DNA from 2 places in the Psychrobacter sp. P11F6 genome. Region 2 is predicted to be linked to the other one. Evidence: riboswitches for the same ligand, from Rfam matches in the RefSeq annotation. Region 2 holds a riboswitch; the other holds the start of a gene.
What was found. Region 2 has a riboswitch for thiamine pyrophosphate ahead of thiC (phosphomethylpyrimidine synthase ThiC). Riboswitches for the same ligand answer to the same signal wherever they lie in the genome.

Region 1 (5,365 bases), 1.3 Mb from region 2:
CTGACGCTGCGTGAAGAAGAGACCCTTTAGAGCGTGCTTACAGTTTTCCTTGCTGCTGCGCAATACAAAAGTGATTTAAGTATTTAAGTGTCATCTTATTATTGCCATATTGGTAACTACTGATATGATAGGTCGCGATGATTTGAGTATACGCTGATTGATACCTCTGCCATCGCTTTTTTATACATGCCATCGATAGGAAACTGACATGATTGTCCGGCAAACCCCAAACGCTCTCAAGATACTTTTTACCCTGCACGGCTCTGTCATTCCAAAAATTTATCCGCAAATTTTGCTGATCGCGCTTCTCAGCACACTTATAACAATTATTCAGCACTGGCTTCCTGACTCTTTTCCTTATTATGGTATGGCTCCTTTTACCTTGCTAGGAATCGCGTTGTCGCTATTTCTTGGTTTTCGTAACAATGCCAGTTATCAACGCTGGTGGGAAGCTCGAGGGCTTTGGGGTCAGTTGGTATATGATGCGCGTAGCTTAACCCGTCAAGTGCTTTCTTTTATAGATGCTGATACCGAGAATGGGCACGAGACTGGGCGAACGATGGTTTACCTGACCATTGCTTTTGCGCATGCTGTGCGCCATCGCCTGCGCGGCTCGTCACCTTGGCATGATGTCGAGCCTTTTGTCGCATCGAAACACCATGATAGTATGCGCCAAGCGCGCAACCTACCTGATTACATCATGCGCCTCATGGGTAAGCAGCTCGGCGACATTCGGCGTCAAGGACTGGTGTCAGAGCAAGTCATACAGAACATGGACGAGCGCCTGACGTCTATGACCATTGTATTGGCGGCCTGCGAGCGCATTCATAATACACCGCTGCCGTTTGCTTATATGCTGCTGGTCCATCGCACGACCTATCTGTATTGCATCATGTTGCCTTTTGGCTTGGTGGCCTCGCTCGGTTGGGTGACCCCACTGATTTGTGCCGTGATCGCTTATACCTTTTTTGGTTTAGATGCCCTCAGTGAAGAGCTAGAAGAGCCTTTCGGCTTAGCCGCCAACAAACTACCCCTGACTGCATTGTCGCGTACTATCGAGATCAATCTGCGAGAAGCACTAGAAGAGGCAGATATTCCGCCTGAGATCACTCCTATCAATGGCTATTTACCATAGCCTCTTAGCTGAACGCCTATAAAGCTTAAAGTAATCAATGCTAAATGAGATAATATCCCATAAACGTATTGCCTTAATTTATGAGATATTTTTTATATATCCTAACTTCAAGCAGCTAAATACTATAGGCAATAGTAGAGCCTTTATGAATAAAAAATACATTTGAAAATAGTGATTTCTCTCGCCATTCTCGTGTTACTTGACCAGCTTAATAAAAGGTAAAATCCTGTCTATTTACGCTTGTAAGACAACCTTTATTCATGGTTTTTTGCGCATTACTTGCTAATGATGGCTGAATTCGTCTACCATAGAGCCGATTGCTTAAGCACGAGCAGTTTAAACTTATGTAAACTTTATATCTATTTCTGAAAAATAAACCTTGTCGGGGTGCTTTGATTTTGATGCTTTAACTACAATTCAAAATCATGGCTGAGAGTTACCCGCGAACCTGATGCAGTTAGCACTGACGTAGGAAACAAGCGTGACATTTTATAGCACACCTCTTAAGCATCTATTGCTAAGCAAGCCTTGCCAGTTTATTCACATAATCTGGTAAGGTTTTTTTGTGCTTGCTTACTGATCACCTCCTACTCTTTGCTTACTCGCATTTTATAACAGTAAGTGAACACTATGAACTACCAAACATTACGCCACAATTGCCCAACTTGGGATGGCTATATTCAGCATGATTTTGTCAAACAGCTAACGGCAGGTACGCTCGCCCCTGACAGCTTTCGTCACTATCTTGTGCAAGACTATTTATATCTTATTCACTATACCCGTGTGATGGCGTTGAGCGTGTATAAGAGTGATACGCTGGCACAAATGCGAGTCGGTCAAGCGGGCATCAACGCCATGCTCGATATGGAAATTGGCATGTATCTCGATTTATGTCATGAGTGGAACATCCCACTTAAAGAAGTAGAAAGCGCCCCTGAATCTGCCGTGACTATTGCCTATAGCCGCTACCTATTGGACGCTGCGATGTCAGGCTCATTGGCTGAGCTTTATGCGGCGATTGCTCCTTGTTTGATGGGTTATGGCGAAATTGGCAAACGCATTAAAGAACAAGGTTTTGTCGCGGACAATCCTTACCAGCCATGGATTGATGTCTTTGCCAGTGACGAATTTCAAGCGATTACCGCGCAGAATGAAGCGCAGATTAATACGCTACTAGCGCAGGCCAACCCCACTCAGGCAGACAAATTCAAACAGTTATTTAATACTGCTTCACGTATGGAAGTGAATTTTTGGCAGCAGGCGCTTGATCTGTCCTAGCCCCTATGCAAGGTGCTAGCTTTATGGCAAATTTAACGTCACGTACTATTCAATATAGTTGATTCAATTTAAAACAGTGACAAGGCAACCAAGTGCAGATGTATGAGTAATACTTTAAGCGAGGTTAACGCTGTCACTCTTTTATAGTGGATTAACGATACAACAAAAAATACTCAAGGAGAAACATCATGGCAGCATTCGATGAACACGCAAGCGCGTATGACAGCTGGTTTTTTGACAACCAAAACTTACTGACCAGTGAGCTAAAACTGGTCGCTCATTTTTTAGATAAGGACAGTGAGATATTGTCTATCGGCTGCGGTAGTGGACTGCTTGAGTCACTATTGGCGCAGGATTATGATATCCATATCAGGCACGGCATTGAGCCTTCTAAAGACATGGCCGCCATTGCCGAAAAACGCGGTCTGCAAGTGGATATTAGTCCTGCCGAGACTTGCGATATTGAGCCAAATAAGTTTGATATCATCATGTTTAACGGCAGTGTCAGCTACATCAACGATTTGGATATCTGTATTAAAAAAGCATTTGATGCCTTAAAAACGGGCGGCAAATTGATTGTTATCGATGTGCCAAAAGAAAGCGGTTTTGCGAGCTTATATAATTTGGCAAGCTCATTAAATACTTGGGAGCATCCGCTACTTGCGCATATCTCTCCTGCTGACCCCTATCCTATTGAGCTGGTTAAATCAGCAAATTGGCGCACCTCTGATGAAAAAATCGCGCTGATGCAAGCCTATGGTTTCGTCGATTTTGAGTATGCACAAACCTTACTGACCCATCCTATGTATGCCAATGACAAGGTGCAAGAAGTCGTCGAAGGCTACGACCGTGGGGATTATGTCGCTGTTTGTGCTTATAAAAAATGAGCTGATAGGTGTATTTGCGTGTGATTAGCATGGATGACTGAGCAAAATTTATGACAGATCACAGTGATCCATAGCATACTGTCATTGCCATGTTAGCACTTGAATTATAAGTTTAGTGCCACTATAAATGGTGGATAAAGCTCTTATGCTAATAGCTAACATTTAATAAAGCGAGGCACACATCATGACTGACGATCCAAAAGACAGCACCAATCAAAACAACAACCAAGCACCAACAAATGAAAAATCAGTAAAAATGACCAACCTAACGCCCAATCAAGGTGTGATCACAGGCAAAAGGACGGATATTCAAAATCCTGAGCTTTGGGACTTTCCAATGAACTATCCACTTAGCATCATCGGTCATGAAGGCGAGCGTGAGAACTTACTCAACGAAGTGAAGCTTATCTTGGGCAGTCAGTTCCCTGATTTTGATTTGGCCTCGATAGAAGTGAAACCGTCTAAAACGGGTCGCTTCCATTCAGCACGGGTCAATCTATATCTTACAGCAGCCGATCAGGTCAATGTGCTGTATGCCTCACTCGACGCTGCCAAAACAGTTCGTTTGGTCGTATAAATAGATAATTGTCGTTTAAAAAAAGCCAGCCGCTTTTCCGTCGAAATCGTCATTCATACGGGTGGCGATTTTTTGTGGTTTGCTGTACAATCTGCGCCCTCATTATTATTGTTCTGTGTCCCCTTATTGGTGGGTCATTTACTCGCGAATAAAAAGCAAACTGTCAGCCCGTTTTTACAAAAAACTTATTATTTGAGTCAATCGCGTCTAACCCTTACCCCATCGTCCTTTGCTAAAATTCGGACACAGCACAACCTCACAGCAACATAGTTTGATGCTAAAATCAATATAGTATTTTCAAAATTTTCCCGCTATATTGTGCCTACCTACTAACAAACACGCTATATGTAGTACTCAGTGAATTTAATTGTCACTATGAGTAGCGGTAGATTTTTGCCTAAAAAAACACCTATCGCGGCGCAAGCATCGTAGCATTATAAAGAATGCCTGCCGTTTACTGACTGTGCAGCATCACTATAAGCAACATTATAAATAATTACCAAGTTATCAACTTAAGAGGGCAACATGACACACATCGACAAAATCAAAGTGACCAAACGTGACGGACGATTAGAGCTTATTGATTTGGATAAAATTCATAAGGTAATCGAGTGGGCAGCTCACAATTTGGATAATGTGTCTGTGTCGCAAGTTGAGCTAAAGTCGCACATTCAGTTTTATGAAGGTATCAAGACTCGCGATATTCACGAGACCATCATCAAGTCAGCAGCAGATCTTATCTCTGAAGATACGCCTGATTATCAGTATTTGGCTGCGCGTTTGGCGATTTTCCATCTGCGTAAAATTGCTTACAATAAATTCACCCCGCCGCACCTTTATGATCATGTCAAAAAACTGACCGACGCTGGTAAATACGATCAGCATATCCTAGCTGATTATAGCCGTGCCGAGTTTGATGAATTAGAAGCATATCTTGATCACTGGCGTGATATGAACCTAGCTTATGCTGCTGTTGAGCAAATGGCAGGTAAATACCTCGTCCAAGACCGTGTTAACAAGACCGTCTTTGAAAGCCCGCAGTTCTTGTACATGCTGGTTGGTATGTGTTTGTTTAGCCGTTATGACAAGTCAGATCGTTTGGACTACGTAAAGCGTTTTTACGATGCGACGTCGCAATTCAAAATCTCACTACCAACACCAATCATGGCAGGCGTGCGTACGCCATCGCGTCAGTTTAGCTCATGCGTATTGATTGAATGCGGTGATAGCCTAGACTCGATCAACGCGACCACCAGCGCCATCGTACGCTATGTGTCACAGCGTGCTGGTATCGGTATCAATGCAGGTCGCATCCGCGCCCTTGGTAGCCCTATCCGTGGCGGCGAAGCACAGCACACGGGTTGTATCCCATTCTATAAACTGTTCCAAACTGCTGTGAAATGCTGCTCACAAGGCGGCGTCCGTGGTGGTGCAGCGACGTTGTTTTACCCACTATGGCATTTAGAAGTTGAGTCATTATTGGTACTT
Region 2 (5,365 bases):
AAAGCCCGCTTGCTGTGACCAGTCGATATCACCTGCCGCAGCAAATGTCTCAGCAGATGGCTGAACGACGTTGCCAGCAGCGTTTTTCAATGCAGTATGTGACATGTTGTTTTGCTTGGCATAAGCATACTCAACGTAGCCGATAGAGTTTTTCATACGATTTACATAGCTTGATACGCCTTCGTTACCTTTACCACCTGCGCCAGTCGCAGACGTTGGCCATTTGACTGTTTTATCAACACCAACTGTGTCTTTCCAGTCTGGTGAGACTTTGGCTAGATAATCCGTAAAGTTAAACGTTGTGCCAGAACCGTCTGAGCGGAATACTGTCGTAATAGCGGCATCAGGCAAAGTCAAATCTGGGTTCATGGCTTTGATAGCAGGGTCATTCCAGTTGCTAATCTTACCCAAATAGATGTCTGCCAACATTGCACCGTCTAATTTCAACGCGCCCGGCTCAACACCATCGATGTTGACGATAGGTACAACACCGCCGATAACCGTCGGAAACTGAATCAAGCCTGCTGCGTCTAGCTCTTCAGGCGTCATCGGCGCGTCAGACGCCCCAAAATCGACTGTCTTTGATTCGATTTGTTTGATACCACCAGAAGAGCCAATCGACTGGTAATTGACTTGACCACCGGTAGCAGCGTTGTAGTCGTAAGACCATTTAGCATAGATAGGCTGCGGAAATGATGCACCTGCGCCCGTGATGTTCATTGCGATATTCTCAGCAGATTTAAAACCTGTTGTAGAAGCAGAGGTTGTCTGAGTGGTTGCTTCCGTGGTGGTGACAGCGCTACTGCTATCCGCAGCTGGCTCTGTCGTTTCAGTCGATTTATTACATGCCGTAAGCACTAATGTACAACTAACGGCCACTGCTAATAACGAATAACGCATGTAGGACTCCTAAAGTTTAACAACGATACAAAAAAGCATTGTTTGTGACATGCGTGCTATCTTGCCAAATTTTTATGACAGTTTAATGACAACCTCCAGAATCTTTCATTCGCTTTACATAATATTTAGATAAGCTATCTACAGCTCAGTAATATCAAGTGATTTCAATCACTGGTACTCTAGAGTCGTTCTCATAAAAACATCGAACCTCAAACTCAAAGCCTGATATTTTCATCTAAATATCATTAGCCCTCATTGCAGAACTTTGTTAGTATTAAGTTGATTTACAACACTGACAGACTCGGGGTGCGGTGTATTATCGACTCATTTTTAAGCTTGCTTTATTAAAGTAGTCGCCTTTATACATTCGCTGAGAGATCACCCGCCGAACCTGATGCGGTTAGTACCGACGCAGGGAAGTCTTAAGCACTTTGTTATTTATGGCAAAGGACGTGCAGAAATGCCTTTTTTATCCTCATTACTGTCTTAATGTGCGTGATGTACTATTAAGTAGTGAAGACTGATATAAAGCTGCGTCCAACGTTTGATGAGCATCATCCGCGACTATGTTTTTTGGTCGTAGGCTGATGCTCATGAACTGAATTTGTCTAGATCACAGATGCCACCCCCGCAGCTACTGGCGGTGTTGCTTTTATTCAAAAACCAACACGCTAGGACAGCATATGACAACTTTATTAGCCACTTCTCCTTCTCAAAAACCTTCTAAGACAGACGCGTTAAAGACCCCTGCTCACCGCAGTGCTAGTGATGCTCGTTTCGAAGAAGACGCTCGCGATTTACACCGCATACTCCCCGCCTCCCGTAAAGTCTATATCGAAGGCTCACGTCCTGATATTCAAGTACCCATGCGTGAAATCACCCTTGACCCTACCCCTGTGCAAGGCGTTTCTGAGAACGAATGGGAACAGAACCCACCCTTTTATGTGTATGACACCTCTGGCATGTATACCGACCCCAACGTCGAGATTGATTTGACCAAAGGCTTACCAAAGCTTCGTGAAGGCTGGATTGCTGAGCGCGGTGATACCGAGCAATTAAGCGGACTGTCTAGCGCTTACGGAATGGCACGCGCCCGCGATATCAGTACTGCCAATCTACGATTTGCTCATATCGACAAACCACGCCGCGCCAAAGATGTCGATGGCAAAGCTGGCAACGTCACGCAAATGCATTATGCTCGTCGCGGCATCATTACCCCTGAGATGGAATACATCGCCATTCGCGAAACGCAAAAACAGCATGAGCTGACCGATATGCGTCAACATGACGGTGAAAACTTTGGTGCTAATACGCCGACGGTTATCACTCCTGAGTTTGTGCGGAGTGAAGTAGCTACAGGTCGCGCAATTATCCCAAACAACATCAACCACCCAGAATCTGAACCGATGATTATCGGGCGCAATTTTCTGGTCAAGATTAACGCCAATATCGGTAACTCGGCGTTAGGTTCTTCTATCGATGAAGAGGTGTCTAAAATGACGTGGGCCACGCGTTGGGGCGCGGATAACATCATGGATTTATCCACCGGTAATCATATTCATGAAACCCGCGAATGGCTGATCAGAAACTCGCCCGTACCGATTGGTACCGTCCCTATTTATCAAGCACTTGAAAAAGTCGATGGCGTGGCAGAAGATTTAACGTGGGAAATCTTTCGTGATACGCTGATTGAGCAAGCTGAACAAGGCGTCGATTACTTCACCATTCACGCTGGTGTACTTTTACGCTATGTGCCGCTAACTGCTGGACGCTTGACCGGTATCGTCTCGCGTGGCGGCTCCATCATGGCCCAGTGGTGCATGTTTCATAATAAAGAGAGCTTTTTATATACCCATTTTGAAGATATCTGCGAGATTATGAAGCAGTATGATGTGGCATTTAGTTTAGGCGATGGCTTGCGTCCGGGTTGCTTGCAAGATGCCAATGATGAAGCACAATTTGGTGAACTACGTACCCTTGGCGAGCTGACCCAAGTGGCATGGAAGCATGACGTACAGGTCATGATTGAAGGTCCCGGTCACGTAGCAATGAACCGTATTAAAGAAAATATGGACTTGCAGTTAGAGGTTTGTGCCGACGCGCCTTTTTATACTTTAGGACCCTTAACCACCGATATCGCACCCGGTTACGACCATATTACCAGTGCGATTGGTGCGGCGATGATTGGCTGGTTTGGTACTGCTATGCTCTGCTATGTGACCCCAAAAGAGCATTTAGGTCTGCCTAATAAAAAAGATGTTAAAGACGGTATCATCACCTATAAAATCGCTGCTCATGCCGCCGACCTTGCCAAAGGACATCCGGGCGCACAAGCTCGCGATAATGCGTTATCTAAAGCCCGTTTTGAATTCCGCTGGGACGATCAGTTCAATCTGGCGCTCGACCCAGATACCGCCCGTGAGTTCCATGATGAAACCTTGCCTAAAGACGCGCATAAGACGGCGCACTTTTGCTCTATGTGTGGACCGAAATTCTGCTCAATGAAGATCACTCAAAACGTGCGAGATTATGCCAAGGGGTTGGATACGAAGGAGTCAGCTACTTTGGGCGCAGACGCTATGAGAGCAGTGGGTATTCAACAAGAAATGAGTGAAATGACACAAAAGTATAAGGCGGCAGGGAGTCAATTGTATAGAGAAATTTGATTGTTCAATGTTTAATACTTAAGCTTAAATCTAGTTGCTAGGTTTAAGCTTTTTTTACGTTTATTTTTGAGTCTCGTGGAAAAACTCGTTTGAAGTAAGAGTCGCACATTTTCATAATGATTAAATAAACAAGCAAAGTCAGTGGATAGCCAAAGATAATAATAAAAATAGTATAACCATGATACCTGCTGGCATGCTCGCCCAGTAACCAATCTATAAGATAAATCTTATAGAAAACTATCATCAATACGATAAATGGAACTATCAGAATCCCTAACCATGTGACCATCCATGCTATTTTAAGACTTTTCTTCCGGCTCCAATACATAAGTCCATAGTGAGCACCCCCTAACAAACATATTAAAAACAACAGAAGTATTAATGAGTCTAAATTAATTAACCACTGTGCTAGAGGCATTGGTTGTGGTTGATAAGATATCTCAAGAACATCTTGAGGCAGATGATCAAAGACCCACTTCGAATCTGCTTTTATCATCCCACTTAAAGGTTCGCCAAGATTAGTCTTCAAGTATTTCGAATCATCAGCAATCTTTAGATTAACGGTCAGGTCACCAAAGCTTTTCCAAGTTTTGGCAGGTTTTAATGAATAGCTATAGATATATTGATTGGTCCAATCACTACGGTTTACTGTAGGATAGGCAGAATATTTAACATTAATGACATGATTGCCTTCGCTTAAGTTTATCTCAAAGTATTTAGCGTCATTATTGAACGGCACAGCCATATCCGTTTCTGGATCATGATAAGCAGGCAATGATTTTGAATGACTTTCATAATCATAATTGATAAGTACTGGTACCGCTTGCCCATCGACTTCGACTATAAAGCTTTTGTCTGCATCATTATCTATGTTATCGAACACCTCAAAAACCAAAGGTATTCGATCGCCTTCTTTAGCGCTATAAATTTCATAAGTGACATCATAGTCAGCTTGATTAAAACCTTCAGCAATATTGATATCTATGTTTTCAGACAATATATCGATATCTTTGCTTGAATATGCCGTACTGGCATTAGTACCGTCGATAATGGGAGACGCCATATTGGCATAGCTAAACATACTGTGGCTTAATAAAAGCAATCCTAAAATGATCCTACGCATTAATATTCTCTCAAATGGCTCGTCAGCTAGCTGTTCGCGAATCACAAAGCTATTTACAGCCTTCAACTATAATTACTTTACTGTTTTAGTAACCGTCTGTTTAACCATCATAAAAGCCACAAAACTAATTATCAAATAAATAGGTGTTATTACTATATAACCTAACGGCAAAACCCATATAAAGAACAAACCACGACTCTCTCCTGTTGCGCCTTGACCAATGATCATATCTGTCATCAGTAGATAGAGGTAATAAATTATCAGGCTAAGCAGAGGCACTAGAAAACCACCCACGAGCATGACTGTCCAAAGGGTTTCGGGCTGGGCTTGCTGTCTACGTTTCATCATACGTAAATGCAGTCCACCCAATACAAATAGCGCGAAACTTATAGTTATGAATGGCGAAACAGCCGTCAAAACTTTTGCCACAGGATTCAGAGGTGCTTGAATAATAAAATCAATCTCTTTTGTTAGATTATCTTTGAAATGCCATTGGTTATTAGAAGGTAAAGTATTCTTCGTGCCATCGATACCCATACTGATATAGTCTAAACTACCATTGAAATTTAGCTTAATAAATGACCCTTTAAACTGCTTATCATCACTGACGCTCTCCTTCATCGGCACTAACGAATAAGAGTAAGTGCTTATCCCAGTCCAATCACTGCCATAATAA

Region 1: another riboswitch for thiamine pyrophosphate. It lies ahead of tenA (thiaminase II); the one in region 2 lies ahead of thiC (phosphomethylpyrimidine synthase ThiC).

What each region holds. Positions count from the first base shown of each region.
Region 1 covers NZ_CM003594.1:1,418,268-1,423,632, reverse strand. Annotated here, with positions in the region: gene map (type I methionyl aminopeptidase) at 1-30, shown strand, start outside; gene AK822_RS05890 (bestrophin family protein) at 209-1,135, shown strand; TPP riboswitch at 1,509-1,627, shown strand; gene tenA (thiaminase II) at 1,766-2,413, shown strand; gene AK822_RS05880 (class I SAM-dependent DNA methyltransferase) at 2,602-3,300, shown strand; gene AK822_RS05875 (YbeD family protein) at 3,557-3,877, shown strand; gene nrdA (class 1a ribonucleoside-diphosphate reductase subunit alpha) at 4,403-5,365, shown strand, end outside.
Region 2 covers NZ_CM003594.1:123,790-129,154, reverse strand. Annotated here, with positions in the region: gene pstS (phosphate ABC transporter substrate-binding protein PstS) at 1-900, opposite strand, end outside; TPP riboswitch at 1,193-1,335, shown strand; gene thiC (phosphomethylpyrimidine synthase ThiC) at 1,584-3,566, shown strand; gene AK822_RS00555 (hypothetical protein) at 3,610-4,755, opposite strand; gene AK822_RS00550 (hypothetical protein) at 4,762-5,365, opposite strand, start outside.